Regions from separate parts of the Pseudoalteromonas sp. L21 genome, predicted to be linked through region 1. Evidence: riboswitches for the same ligand, from Rfam matches in the RefSeq annotation. Region 1 holds a riboswitch; the other holds the start of a gene.

What was found. Region 1 has a riboswitch for cobalamin ahead of L3V41_RS11735 (ABC transporter ATP-binding protein). Riboswitches for the same ligand answer to the same signal wherever they lie in the genome.
Region 2: it holds a riboswitch for cobalamin, as region 1 does, so the genes downstream of both, L3V41_RS03740 (TonB-dependent receptor) here and L3V41_RS11735 (ABC transporter ATP-binding protein) in region 1, are expected to answer to the same signal.

What each region holds. Positions count from the first base shown of each region.
Region 1 covers NZ_JAKKCV010000003.1:630,200-637,825, forward strand. The annotation lists gene L3V41_RS11710 (cobyric acid synthase) at 1-1,458, opposite strand, end outside; gene cobU (bifunctional adenosylcobinamide kinase/adenosylcobinamide-phosphate guanylyltransferase) at 1,455-1,985, opposite strand; gene L3V41_RS11720 (adenosylcobinamide-GDP ribazoletransferase) at 1,982-2,788, opposite strand; gene cobT (nicotinate-nucleotide--dimethylbenzimidazole phosphoribosyltransferase) at 2,790-3,851, opposite strand; gene L3V41_RS11730 (iron ABC transporter permease) at 3,855-4,844, opposite strand; gene L3V41_RS11735 (ABC transporter ATP-binding protein) at 4,837-5,667, opposite strand; cobalamin riboswitch at 5,748-5,870, opposite strand; gene L3V41_RS11740 (histidine phosphatase family protein) at 5,900-6,517, opposite strand; gene L3V41_RS11745 (FKBP-type peptidyl-prolyl cis-trans isomerase) at 6,601-7,029, opposite strand.
Region 2 covers NZ_JAKKCV010000001.1:824,523-832,148, forward strand. The annotation lists gene L3V41_RS03740 (TonB-dependent receptor) at 1-1,522, opposite strand, end outside; cobalamin riboswitch at 1,556-1,728, opposite strand; gene L3V41_RS03745 (YajQ family cyclic di-GMP-binding protein) at 1,903-2,385, opposite strand; gene L3V41_RS03750 (VanZ family protein) at 2,540-2,890, shown strand; gene L3V41_RS03755 (2-dehydropantoate 2-reductase) at 2,883-3,788, shown strand; gene thiI (tRNA uracil 4-sulfurtransferase ThiI) at 3,912-5,369, opposite strand; gene L3V41_RS03765 (TetR/AcrR family transcriptional regulator) at 5,478-6,131, opposite strand; gene coaD (pantetheine-phosphate adenylyltransferase) at 6,359-6,841, shown strand; gene L3V41_RS03775 (capsule assembly Wzi family protein) at 6,838-7,626, shown strand, end outside.

The sequences.
Region 1 (7,626 bases):
AATATTGATGATTTGTTCAATATCGAGATTCTCTGCTACCACGTTTGCTAAACGGCTTAACTGCTGTTCACGGTTTAAATTAATATCAATGGGATTTATTTGGCTATTTGGTGCAAGCCAAGTTATTAGCTCAGATACGCCCTCAGGGGTATCGAACAAGCCATGTAAGTAAGTACCTGCTATTTGGTTATCATTACTAATAAAGCCATCTACTTTGAATCCACTTGGGTGATTATTAAAACTCAAAAATGGCTTTTCAAATGCCGGCCCTTGGCTTATCCCTGCGTGAATTTCATAACCTGAAATTGCTTTATCGCTATTGTTTAAATGAAGAGTGCCAGAGACTTGGCTTAGTACTTTTTGTTGCCCTAATTGGGTTTCAAAGTCAGCAAGCCTTAGTCCTTCTGCGCTACCTAAATTAGATTCAACAGCATGTGGATCAGCAAGGTAGTTACCTAACATCTGCAGCCCACCACATACTCCGAGCACTTTGCCACCATAGCGTAGATGACGTGTTATTTGTTTATGCCAACCTTCATTTTTTAAAAACGCTAAGTCGCTAAGTACATTTTTACTACCCGGAATAATAATCAGATCAACACTTGGAATAGCCTGAGTATGACGTACATACTGTAAATCGATTTCGGGTTGTAATCGCAAAGCATCAAAATCTGTGTGATTACTAATATGAGGGAGTAACGGCACTGCTATGCGTAATTGCGGTTTATCGACCTGATTAGTTATAGCAACGGCATCTTCAGCATCTAGTGCTAAGTCATGTAAATAAGGTAACACCCCAAGCACTGGCTTATTGGTGTATTGCTCTAACCAATCAAGGCCACCTTGCAATAACGCAATATCACCCCGAAAACGATTGATCACAAAGCCTTTTACTCGCGCTTGCTCTGATTCTGATAATAACGCTAATGTACCGACTAAATGGGCAAACACACCACCTTTGTCGATATCGGCAATAATGATCACTGGGCAATCTACCGCCTCGGCGTAGCCCATATTGGCAATGTCGTTTTCGCGCAGGTTAATTTCTGCAGGGCTCCCTGCTCCTTCAACAATAAGTAATTCAAAACGCTCACTTAAGCGCTGCTGCGAAGTAAGAACCGCATCCATCGCCACTTTTTTGTAGTCGTGATAACTGCCCGCTTCCATATTCGACAGCGCTTTACCATGAACAATGACCTGCGCCCCGGTATCGCTGTTAGGTTTTAATAAGATAGGGTTAAAATCGACTTCTGCGGGCACTTTTGCTGCTATAGCTTGTAGAGCTTGTGCTCGACCTATCTCGCCACCATCGGCGGTTACAGCGCTATTTAATGCCATATTTTGTGGCTTAAAGGGCGCAACCTTAACGCCTCGCTCAGCAAAGATCCGGCAAAGTGCTGCGACAAGAGTACTTTTACCTGCATCTGAGGTCGTGCCTTGCACCATTATTGTTTTCATGATTTTTCACTTTTTAAGGTTTGTGCAAGGCCTGCAATCACAAACTCAACACGTGTAACTTGCTGTGCTAAGGCTTGATGCAACCAGCCAGAATGATCAACAAACTGACGACTTAATTCACCGAGCGGCACAATACCATGACCTACTTCGTTACTAACAAAAATCACTTCACCAGGCAATTTTGCTTGCACATCAAGTAAGGCCGCTTTTTGCTCAAGCCAAAATGTTTCACCATGCTGGCATAAGCAATTACTCAACCACAGGGTTAAACAGTCCACTAAAATACAGTTTTCAGCTTGGCTATACTGTTGTAATGCTTTGGCTAAATACAAAGGCTCTTCAACAAGTTGCCAATGCTTAGCACGCTCTGCTTGATGCCTATTAATTCGGGCTGTCATTTCTTCATCACCTGCATTTGCTGTGGCAATGTAGATAAGCGGCTTGTTTGAATTTATTGCCTGCTGCTCAGCAAAACGGCTTTTACCGCTGCGCGCACCACCTAAAATTAAAGTATGTTGTTGGCTCATAATAAACTCACCAAGCAAAGGTAGGTAGCAAGCTCTGACACTTGCTGGGCTGCTCCTAAGCAATCACCGGTATAGCCAGATAACTGTTTTTCAAACCAGCGCTTTAATAGTAAACGAGTAACAAAAAGCACACTGACGAGTATTAATATTTGCCCTAGGGTGTAGCCAAAAAACAACCATGCAATTGCTAACACCGCACCGCCCGTTGCTAGCAGTATTTGATAACTTTGCGTGCTTAAATGCATCGCTATTGGTTTTACTTTAGATGTGGCGTCCTGACTTACATAGTCCATGTCTGCAATTAAACTTGTTGCGACAACACGGCTTAAGCTTTGCCCTAAAACAAGTGCAATAATCAGAGTACTGGTTACTTCACTAAGTGCGACGAGTGTTTGGTACTTAATTAATAAGGCCATCATTAACGCCGCAGCACCATAGGTACCTAAGCGACTATCTTTCATAATGCTCAGCTTATCTGCAACTTGCCAACCGCCACCAAAGCCATCCCACACATCAGCTAGACCATCTTCATGAAAGGCCCCTGTGATTACCAAGCTAAACGCCATAACTAACGCGACTGCAATGGCTACAGGGAATAACCAACTTAGCAGTAAAAAGCTCAGCGCTAAAAGTACACCTAATAACACTCCAACTAATGCAAAATAACGGCTGGCCTGATTGAGTGCCGTGCTCGATACCTCAAAGTTTAATTTAACGGGGATACGCGTTAGAAAACTAAGCGCCAGCAAAAATAACTGAAGCTGGCTTGGGGTCGTGTTTGAAGTGTGATGTTCAACGCTCATATCAAACTACTTGCTCAACATTAGCATCGGCAAAACTTGCCATGTCATTGTAAAACGCCAAAGATGCTTGCAGTAAAGGTAAGGCAAGCGCAGCCCCAGTGCCCTCTCCTAAACGTAAATCGAGCTGTAATAAAGGTGATGCATGCAAGGCATTGAGCATTATTTTGTGTCCTTGCTCATCAGAGACATGGGCAAATAACATGTAATCACGAGCGTTTGCATTAATACGAGTTGCAACAAGCGCCGCTGCGGTACAAATAAAGCCATCAACGATCACAGCCATACCAAGCTCAGCAGCAGCTAAAATGGCACCGGTGATCTGTACAATTTCAAACCCACCTAATGCCGCTAGCGTCATTAAAGGGTCGTCAAAATGGGCTTGATGTAATTGAAGGGCTTGCTCAACAACCTTGATTTTTTTAGCAATAACCTCGTCACTCACACCAGTGCCTTTACCAACACATTGGCTGGCAGGTAAAGACAACAAAGCAGCCATTAGTGCTGCAGCACTTGTGGTATTGCCAATGCCCATCTCACCAAAGGCGATGGTATTGCAGCCTTGCTCATAGAGTGAATGAACTCGCTGCTTGGCTAATTCAAACCCTTTTTCAACCTGATTAAGTGACATAGCCATTTCAGTATGCAGTGGTGCAGTGATTTCACCTAAACGCTGGTTATGCACACTTTTATCGTGTGCCGTAGTGAGTGTTCCAGCATCAACAACTTCTAGCTGCCAGCCAAGCTGGCGACAAAAAACATTGATCGCTGCACCTCCTGCTGCAAAGTTTGCCACCATTTGTGATGTAACACTGCTAGGAGCAATTGACACCCCTTGGCTTGCCACACCATGGTCGCCTGCAAATACAACCAAAGAGGGGGTTGAAATAACCGGTTTAAAGGCAACTAGTGCCTGCTCACTATCAAGCTGCTTTGAAAAAATAAGCGTTAATTGTTTAGCACAATTCTCAAGCTGACCTAAGGCACCAAGCGGCTTTGTTTTAAGGTCTATTTTTTGTTGAATAACAGCTGAAAATTGCTGGTTAATTGGCATGATATTAAACATCAGCTACCTGCTCTGTTTACGAAAGTAAAGTAAAAATAAAAAGAACACGCTACCGATAGCGGCTGTGATCACACCAACGGGTAGTTCTTGGTTATTCAATAGGGTTCGGCATAACACATCTACCCACACCATAAAAATACCACCGACCAAGGATGTCATAACTAAGTTATGGCTGCTGCCTTGCGGTGAAAAGTAGCGCACAATATGTGGGATCATCAGGCCGACAAAACCAACGCCCCCACACATGGCAACAAGCACTGCTGTAATTAATGAGCTTAGCAGCAGCATCATGATTCGAAAGCGCTGTACATGAATCCCCAAGGTCGCAGCACTTTCATCACCAAGCAGCATTGCATTGAGCTGACGACGAAATGCAATCATCAGCGTCATGCAGGCAATAATAACGGCAAATGGCAACCAAAGAGTGTCCCACTGGGCACGAGAAAAACTGCCCATCGTCCAAAACAAAATAGCGGTTATGGCTTGAGGATCGCTAAAATAAAGCAGCAGACTAGTCAGAGCACTAAATAAAAAAGATAGAGCAACACCAGCAAGTAACATGGCTTCAACTTGGCCAACATGGCGACGCCCTGCAATAGCAATAAGCAACAGCATAGAAAGTAAGCTTCCGGCAAATGCTGCAACTGACATACTAAAGCCAAAACTCACACCTGTTAGGGCTATAAAGCACACCACACCAAATGAAGCCCCGGAAGAAATACCAAACAAGTAAGGATCAGCAAGTGGGTTTCGGGTTACGGTCTGCAAAATTAATCCCGCGAGAGCAAGTCCAGATCCCGCTAAAAATGCCAGCACTGTTCTTGGCATACGCAACTGCCAAATAATGCGCTGCACAAATTCATCGCTACCTTGGCTAAACAAGCCATTGAAAACCTCACTCAGCGGTGTATTTGCAGCACCAAAGCTCAGTGCTAAAAAGCAACTAATAACTCCAACGACAACACATATACTTAAACGCATTGTATCAGTCATGTTGATGCTCCTGTGTCTGATAACCATAGAAATAAGTTATATGCGGAATAAACTTTTCAGTGCTTGATTGCGGATGAGCAGATACCGCTGCACAGACGTCAAATACATCGCTCAACAGCTGCTCTGTTAGCACCGCTTTTGGTTGCCCCTGACAAACCAAGCGACCTTCATCAATCACCAGTAGCTCATCACATAAACTCGCTGCGAGATTTAGATCATGGAAAGAGGCAAGCACAGTTACATCGAGGGACTTCGCTAATTCCATAATTTGAATTTGGTATTTAACATCAAGATGGCTAGTTGGCTCATCCATGATGAGCAACTTAGGCTGCTGTACAATAGAGCGTGCAATGAGCGCTCTTTGCTTTTCGCCGCCTGAAAGCGAATCAAATGCTTGTTCACTGTGATGAGATAAACCAACCTGCTCTATCGCTTGATATATTCGTTGCTTATCATTGGCAGACGTACCGCTAAAAAGTCGCTTATGAGGTGTTAAGCCTAAACTCACCACATCGAATAAAGACAAATTAAACTGCGATGGTGATTCTTGTAAAACCACAGCAACCTGCTTTGCATACTCATCAGCACTGATTTGCCAGATATCTTGACCGCTTAGCAGCACAGCTCCTTGCTGAGGTTTCAAGTAACGATAAAGACAACGCAGCAGGCTTGATTTACCAGCCCCATTAGGGCCGAGTAAACCTATAAACTGCCCTGCTTTTAACTCAAGGTTAATTGATTCAAGTATGGTTTTATTCGCAGTACCCCAACTTAAATCAGACACTGATATCAATGGCGCAGCGCTAAGGCTATTTTGTTGCAAGCTTTTTCTCTCTTGGCGAGTAAGCACAACGCACAAGAAAGTACTGCTAAGTACCAGAAAATGACGTGAGTTGACCCGCTCGATGATTAATTGTTAGTACTAAGTATCTGGCTGACCATATATTTATATGGATTACAGTTGCGGGAACAGCTGGAGAATTTCACTCCATTCCATAGCGTATGAGTATTATGGCGGGCTAAGTAAATAATTCAATGAATATCGCTCTAGATGGCTAAAAAACAATTTTTGGCCAAGCTTGCCCTTGTTCATCTATATATACATCGAGTGTAATTAGCCCTGCATAAGGGAGATGGAAAACATTTAAATGCGTAGCTGATTGTTTTGGCATCAGGCAAACAATAGCAAGGATTTGTTTAATCACACCTGCGTGACTAATTACCAATGACTGTTCATGCTTAGATTCGCACAATGATTGTAAAAACGTTTGCCACCATGCCTCTACTCGTGCATAAAAGTCTGCCATAGACTCACCATTAGGTACTTTTACTTGCCAAGGATGCTGCCAAAAATCACCGATATGAGGTTTACTAGTTTGCTGCCAAAGTTGCTGGTAGTCTTGGCCGTCCCAATCACCGAAATTAAACTCTTTCAGCGCGTTATTGTACTGTACATTCAAGTTATGTTGGTTGGCTAAATAATCTGCATGGACTGAGCAACGTTTTAGCGGTGAGCTATATATGGCATTTAAATTTATAAGCTCAGCAGAGGCTTGGCGCATTTGTTCAAGGCCTTGCTCAGATAAAACAATATCGATTTGCCCAGCAAGAATGCCTAGCGTAGCTATCTCGCCATGGCGAAGAAAGTAAACTCGTGAAGTAAATGCGTCCATAATATTCCTCAGTAACCAATAGTCAACGTTAACGCGTTTTAAATACACTGTCGACTTATGCTAAGTGAGTTATGCGAAGAGAGTTAAGCTAAACGCATTAATCGAACATCAAAATGCAGCACTGCGTTTGCGCCAATCTTGCCACCGTTACCTTTTTTACCCCAAGCAAGCTCTGGGGGGACCACAAATTCATAGCGAGAACCAATATTCATTAGCAACAAGCCTTCTTTTAATCCTTCAATTGCTTCAGATAAAGCGAACACCTCTGGCATACCCGCTTTGTAACTATCGGCAATCACACTGCCATCAGCAAGCATAATGCGCTGATTAATCACCACAGTATCAAACTCCGTTATGCGATCCCCCTCAACATCATCAATCACTTTATACATTAAACCCGATGGGCACTGATGCGTATCTGGATGAGATGAGAACTTAACGATGAATGCTTCACTATTTTTACGGTTTAAACCTGAGGAGCCTTTTGACTTAGTAGTTTTCTTACGAGACACAGCAAACCTAAATTATATTACAAATATAAATGCTTTATCGCATAACAACGTAACTGAAGCAAGTGGAGGTGTGAAGAATGAGCAGGGCAAGTGCTGAGAGACTCAGCACTTAACACCCACACAGGTCAGCTGACACTTAATGTCTCTGTGTTTCGGCTGATAGCCTGCGGCTAAAAGTCTATCACGCGATGTAAAACCCCGACGACACACGTGTTGGGGCGGCCTTGTTGCGTAGCTGCGGGTTTATCCCGCGTCCATTGGTTGTCTGTTCGCTCATAGAGCGCGACGACATACGAAAAAAACCCGTTGCATTACTACAACGGGTTTCTCTAATTAGGAGCCATGGTGCGCTACGCAGTAGGATGTCCTGCTTGCACATGGCAAATGCCACACTATGCCTACAAGGATAGAAGTAGTAGGGTCTTGGTTGGGTGTTTTATTTTTCTACAGGCAACAAAAAACCCGACTCTTTCGAATCGGGTTTCTCTAATTAGGAGCCATGGTGCGCTACGCAGTAGGATGTCCTACTTTCACATGGCGAATGCCACACTATGCCTACAAGGATAGAAGTAGTAGGGTCTTGGTTGGGTGTTTTAT
Region 2 (7,626 bases), on a different contig from region 1:
TTTCAGTATCTTCTGCTGATAGATAAGTAAAGTTAACACTATGATCAAAACCAAATACTTGGTTTTCGAAACTAAACTCTATCCCTTCGTGGCGAGCTTCATTGATATTTGTTGGCTGCCAATTACCTGATGCATTTGGTGCCCACGCAATTTTGTTATCTATTTCATTACGGAAAATAGCAATATCCAGGCTAATGTCATTCACATTTAATGATAAGCCTAACTCTTGGTTATCAGATGTTTCAGGCAATAAATTGGGGTTTCCTGGGCTTGGTTCAGGGAAATATAAATCATTAAATGTGGGCGATTTAAAGCCAGTACTTTGGCTTACACGGAATGTTGCGATGTCGTTTAAGTGATAACCCACAGCAGCAGTATAAGTTGTTTCGTCGCCGAACTGTTGGTCATCATCTTGGCGTAGCGTTAAATTAGCAAGTACTTGTTCATCATCATAATAAGCACCAATAAATGCTGCAAACACTTCGCGGCTATCTTTTAAGTAAGTACCAGAGTTAGTATTTACTTTATCTTTATACCAATTTAAACCACCGCTTAGTGTCAGCGCTTGATTGAAAAAGTATTGACCGTTGTAATCGATTTGCTTACGTTCAGTTTCAAACTTATCGACCACAGCAGCACCTGTATAGTCGATACGTGAATCGTCTGAGCTGTCGCTTGAGATTGCAATATCAATCGCATGGCTGTGTTTTTCAAAGGCCTTTTTCCAACCTAATGAAGCTTGATAATTTTCGAATTCACCTTTTTCTACCCTGCTATCCGCAGGACTAAAAGAACTATCGTACTGCGCTTCACCTTCTGAGTACTGACCTTGTAATAAAAGCTCCCCTAGTTGCTCATTTTGATAGCCTAGGTTAAAGCCAAGGTTTTTATTTTCATAGCCATCTTCATCGGGTGCTACGCCTTGCAATACATCAAAGCCATCTGTTTTTTCATAACCAGCATTAACAGCAATATCAACACCAGCAAACTGACCACCAGTAGCCACTTGGTACTCTTGATAAGAATCAGAACCAAATGTAACATCTAAGGTCGTGTTTTGTGCTTTGCGAGTAATAATATTAATCACACCCGCTAATGCATCAGAACCATACACAGCAGCGCGAGAACCTTTAATAACCTCAACACGTTCAATACTGTTTAAAGGAATATTGCTAATGCCTTTATAGCCAAGCGTTGCAGACCCTGTGCGCACACCATCAATTAAGATAAGTGTATGACGTGTGCCTGAACCACGCAGTGAAACACCTGCGTTTTGACCAAAGCCACCATTGGCATTGATTTGAAAGCCTGCGCGGGTGGCAAGTAAACTTGGTAGGTCTCGCGCATAGCTAGCTTCAATATCAGTGCGGTTAATGACAGTTACGCTGGCCAATACATCATTAATTGATTGTTCGAATTTATTCGCCGTGACTGTAATATGCTCGATTGACTGCTCATCCGCAGACACAGAAAAAGACAACGCAGCAGCAACCGCTACGCCTAAGGTAGATTTATTTAGCATGATATCCCCTCGCCTGTGCCCACCGCACACGCAAATAGTAAGTTACTCCAAGGCCGGTCTCCGGACTTTGCGCATGCAGGGCACACACATTACCGTTGCGGGGGCAGTGTTGGCATTGTTTTCTCCATGAAAACGCACCAGCTTCCCGATTATCTTGCTGCTACTTCAACCTTTGAAGTATAGGTACCTTAGAAGGTACAGCAAGCACCTTGAAAATAGGCCGCTATTGTGATGATTTTAGGGATAAAAGTCAATGGACGGCTATACTGCTAAAGGCTTTTTTATCAACAAAAAAGCCAAACGAATAGACCGCTTGGCTTTTTAGTGAAATTTAATTCATTTTTCATGCACTAGATTATGTATATAGTGCAAACAGCGAATTAATCGCGGAAGTTCTTAAATTGAAATGGCTGACCTAAATCAGCAGTACGCACAACTTGCATCGCTTCTTGTAAATCATCACGCTTTTTACCCGTAACACGTAATTCTTCACCTTGAATGGCTGCTTGCACTTTGATTTTTGAATCTTTGATTAACTTAACGATTTTCTTCGCTACGTCTTTTTCAATACCTTGCTTAAGTGCAACATCACGCATAACGTACTTACCACTGCGCGACTCATCTTTAAGCTCAAGGCTAGATACATCTAAACCACGCTTTGAAATTTTCGCAGCGAGAATATCAAAAAGCTGCATAACTTGTTGTGGTGCTTCAGCTTTTAGCTTGATTACTTTATCACTTAATTCGATTGATGCATCAACACCACGAAAATCAAAACGCGTCTCAAGCTCACGCTTAGCGTTGTCTACTGCATTTTGCGCTTCGTTCATTTCTACTTCAGAAACAATATCAAATGAAGGCATGGGGTTCTCCTAACAAATTTTCAAAATTAATATGGCAAGGATTATAACGTCAATTTTATAAATCTTTACATATTTCTGCACGCCGTTCAGGTGCGATAATAATTATGTTTGATATACTGCGGGTTCATTTTTAAACGACTTTTAGGATTTTTTCGTGACAAGGCGCGTTTACCAAGTTCTTTTTTTAATAAGCATTATCGGCTTCACTTTTTTATTCGCCAAAGAAATTAAAGGCGTGGGTAGCCTTTTTCCACATATAGATAAAGTCGCACATTTTGGCATTTTCTTCGTGCTCGCTATGGTAATGGATAAAGCATTTAAACTCCCTCTTGTAGTGCAAATTCTGCTACTTGCAGGCTATGGTGCTGCTATTGAATTTATGCAAGATATGCTGCCTTACCGACAAGCTTCTGTTGGTGATTTTGTTGCTGACTTTATTGGTGCTGTAAGCTACTTTGTTATAAAGCTTGGTTTTCATTTAGGTAATAAGCAACGCAATGGCTAAGACTCTCATTGTTGGTGATGGCGCAATTGGCTTATTATTTAGCTATTTTTTATCCACGCAGCATGACATCACATTACTTACCCGAAAACCAACCCTGACCACCCGCTTCTATCAAACGAGTAATGGTAAATCACACCCTATTAAAGCTCGCCTTATTAATCATCAAGAGCTTGCTGGGTCAGCCCCCTTCGACTTGGTGGTGATCACTGTTAAAGCATTTCAGGTGCAAGCGGCTTTTAAGCAAATAACACCTTACCTTAGTAAAGAGTGCCAGATCGTTATTTCTCATAATGGCATGGGTAATGTCGATGAACTCAATGCCCAGCTGTTACCTACTCAGGGGTTAGCGTTTTTAACAACGCGTTTAGCTGGGTTTAAAGTAACACCTTATAGTGTAAACCATACTGGAAATGGTGAAAGCGTGCTGGGCGCATGTAATATAGCGGCAAGTGAAAAGCTCAATGAGCTTAAACACCTATTTAGCAGCCTACCGCACTTTTCTGTAAGCGATGATATTCACTCATTGCGCTGGCAAAAACTGTTAGTGAATGTTGCTATTAACCCATTAACAGCCATTCATAACGTTAAAAATGGTCAGTTACGTGCACCGCAATTTAGTACACGCATCATTAATTTGCTCAGCGAAGCCTGCCTTGTGGCCAATAAACAAGGTATTAAAGTAAAGCTCAACGAGGCACTGGATCAGGCCTATTGTGTGATGACTGCAACCGCTGAAAACTTTTCATCTATGCAGCAAGACATTAGCCATAATAGAGAGTCTGAAATTGATGCTATCTGTGGTTATGTATGTGAGCAAGGTGCAAAGCTGGGTGTAAAAACCCCTCATAATCAAGCAATGCTCTGTTTGATAAAAACCAAATCAGCTGAGTTTTCATAAAAGTAAGCACGCTTCGAGGGAAAAAGTAAACGGCGCGCAGGCGTCAAACGTGTTTTGCGCAAAACAAGCCATTCCACCAGCCATAAAAAAAGCGCGAACGTGTCGCGCTTTTATCAGTATCCCTTATGGGCGATACACTTTTACGTTACTGTAGCCTTCTTCGTGCAGGATCAGCGCTTGCAACTGGCTCATTACCCCTTTCGCACAATATAGGTAATATTCTTTATCTTTTGGTAAGTCACCAAATTTAGTCGCTAAGCGGAAGAAAGGTAAATGCACAACATCAATACCTTCAAGCTCCAGTGGATTGGCATCTTCTTCCTCAGGTGAACGTATATCTACAACAACCGCCCCCTTTGGTAAGTCAGATACAGATTCAGCCTCTTTCACTTCTTCTTTTGCTTCGGTGTCGATATCCCGGATATCCATCACACGCGCATTTTCAACGACCGTATTTAGCACGTCGAAATCAAACTTAGCTTCTTCGGCAAGAATCGTTTTGATTTTAGCTTTAACCGTTGGCTTTTTAGAGATCACACCACAGTATTCAGGCATGCTTTCTGCCATTTCGGCGGTACCAATTTGACGCGCAATATTAATAATATCTTGCTTGTCGTGTTGGATTAACGGACGAATGATTAAAGTTTCAGTCACACGGTCAATGACACTCAAATTCGCAAGTGTTTGACTTGAAACCTGCCCAATACTTTCACCTGTTACGAGTGCTTGCACACCTAGTTTTTCTGCAACTTGACTACCGGCACGCATCATCATACGTTTTAGAACCACACCCATTTGGCTGTTTTCTACGTTTTCAAGGATTTCAGCAACAACAGGTTCAAAATCAACCGTCACGAACTTAACTTTATGAGTAGAGCTAAATTGCTTCCAGATGTAATAGCTCGCCTGCTTAACACCGATTTCGTGGGCTGCACCACCTAAGTTAAAGAACAAGAAGTGAGTACGCGCCCCCTTACGGATCATTTGATAACTGGCAACACCAGAGTCAAAACCGCCCGACATAAGCGATAATACATCTTCTTGTGTTGGCAGCGGGAAGCCCGCCATACCTAAGTGAGTTTCAGTAACTATATAGGCTTTATCATCACGCACTTCTAAACGTACTGTTACTTCAGGGTGAGATAATTTAACGCGCGCCCCTTCAACATGCTGGTTTAAACCACCACCTACGTAGCGCTCTACATCGCTCGATGTAAAGTCATGCTTACCTGAACGCTTACAACGCACGCAGAATGTTTTGCCTGCAATAGTATGGCCAATTAGCTCAAGTGCTTTTTGGTAAATATCGTCAATTGAGTCGAAGCCTGTTTCTGTTACTTCAATAAACTGTACGATACCAGGAATGCGTTTTAAGCCATCAATGATATCTAAGCGAACTTGCTCAGAGTCTAGGAGGCTTACCACTGAGATATTGTCCCAGTTATTTCTAACCTGCACTTTTTCGTCAACGCGACGTAAAACGATCTTAATGTTATTTTCTAATAACTTGGTGAAACGCTTACGAACAGACTTACTCTTAATAGCGATTTCAGGATGTAATTTGACGATAAATTTAAGCATAGTTCACTCTTAGACAGTGGGATTCACACGGCCCGAGGCATACCAACCTCAAGGGCGCGCGATTATAACAAAAATTATAGCGTCTAGGAAATAAACTGCTTTGTAGGATTATTGTTCGCTTTGCTCAGTGGCAGCAAGTGCTAAGTACTTTGCTCTTAAGTTGTTTACTTGTTCCAAATGTTGCTCTGTACAATGTGCTTTTAATAGCAATAGTACTTTTAAGATACCGTTATAGATATCTTCTCTGGCAAGCTCGCCGCTCAAGCGACGGGCTTTAATGTAAGGTGTCCAAAAGCTCACTGTCATTTTAAGCATATGGGCAAGCTCTGTTACATCGGCGTCATCAATAGTAATAATACCACCTGAACGTAATGCAAATAACACCTCTTTTACCTGCTCTAACAGCGCAGCTTGAAACTCGATATAGTCTTTTTTTAATACTTCATCACGGGATAAAATATCACCCAAATTATCGTAAAAAAATTGAAATCGCCACATCAGTTCAAACAAAGAGTCTAAATACCCTGCTAAGTTTTCAAGCGCATTATCTTCTGGTTTTAATGGCTTAAAGTGCGTATGGAGATGTTCACTGTATAAAGCAAAAATGTGACGAATAATGTCTTCTTTATTTTTAAAGTGATAATACAGATTGCCAGGGCTAATACCCATGTGTGCAGCAATGTGGTTGGTCGTAATAGCACGCTCTCCATGGAGATTAAATAGCTCAATGCTGGTATGTATGATTTTATCCTTTGTGCTCATATGCTGCTTACTCTATTTTTATATTTATTACGATCTGAAGTTCATTTTCAGCCAAGCAGTATAAACAAATGCGTGGCAATAAAATACTACCTTGAAAAATTCTAACTTCAATCGGCTTAGTACCTTATATAAAACCAAAAAATCTAATAGGATGCTCTTACTTCAAAGCTGCATACGAGTGAAAACACTGTTACTATAGCAAGCAAATTTTTAACTAGCTGATAGATATGAACGTTACTGCAATCTACCCAGGTACCTTTGACCCGCTAACGAATGGGCACACAGACCTCATCCATCGAGCAGCTAAAATGTTCGACAAAGTCATTGTGGCTATTGCTCATAATCCAAGTAAACAACCCTGTTTTACACTAGAAGAACGTGTAGAGTTAGCAAATACAATTTTAGCCCACCTTAAAAATGTAAGCGTGATCGGCTTTTCTGGTTTATTAGCTGACCTTGCCCGTGAGCATAAGGCTGAAGTACTCATTCGTGGTATTCGTGCTGTATCTGACTTCGACTATGAGTTTCAGCTAGCAAATATGAACCGACGCCTAAACCCTGATTTAGAAAGTGTGTTTTTAACACCCGCTGAAAAAAACTCGTTTATTTCCTCGACGCTCGTTAAAGAAGTTGCCCGTCATCATGGTGATGTGAGCGAATTTGTTAACCCTATTGTCGCCACCGCATTACAGGAAAAAATACACGGATGAAACTAAAAAAGTTCATTAGCTTAAGTGCTTTACTAATGATCTCTGCACCAAGCTTTGCTGAGCCATGGATAGAAAGTGATGACCCTTTGTTAAGGGCTTCTATAGAGATGCTATTTAATCAAGGAATTATAAAACAACCTATCAATAGTTACCCGCTTATGTGGCAAGGTATTGCAGGTGATTTAGCAGCTATCGACCCTAATAATTTACAGGAACGTAGTTTTTTCGCGTATCAGCACGTTAAGCACGCTCTCAATAACGCCAAACGAAAAAACAGTTCTGGGGTGCGCTTCAATTACAATAGTGAACCCGAGACACAACAGGGCTTTACGACACGCGATCAGCAAAAAAGTGGTATTAACAGCTATGGTTCAATAACCGGTAAGCGAGTAAGTGCCAAAGTAAGTGTGAACTATGCTGACGAGTCACTCGACGGAAAATACACAAATTATCATGGTAGTTATCTAGCCGTGTTAATGGGTAACTGGTCAATCAGTGCAGAGCAAGTAAGTCATTGGTGGGGCCCGAGTAACGACAACGCCTTGTTACTATCGAATAACGCAGCTCCGATGAAAGGCCTGCGCTTTTCCCGTGCAAACAGTCAATATGTTGGCCCTAGTTGGTTATCATTTATTGGTAATTGGCAGTTAACTGGTATTTACGCTAAACAAAAACCATTTTTAAATAGCAGTGAAGAAGGCGATTATTGGGCTTTAAGGTTTGCAAGTACACCATTAAAAGGGCTTGAAATTGCAGTAAATACGGCAAGTTCTGATTATCTTACT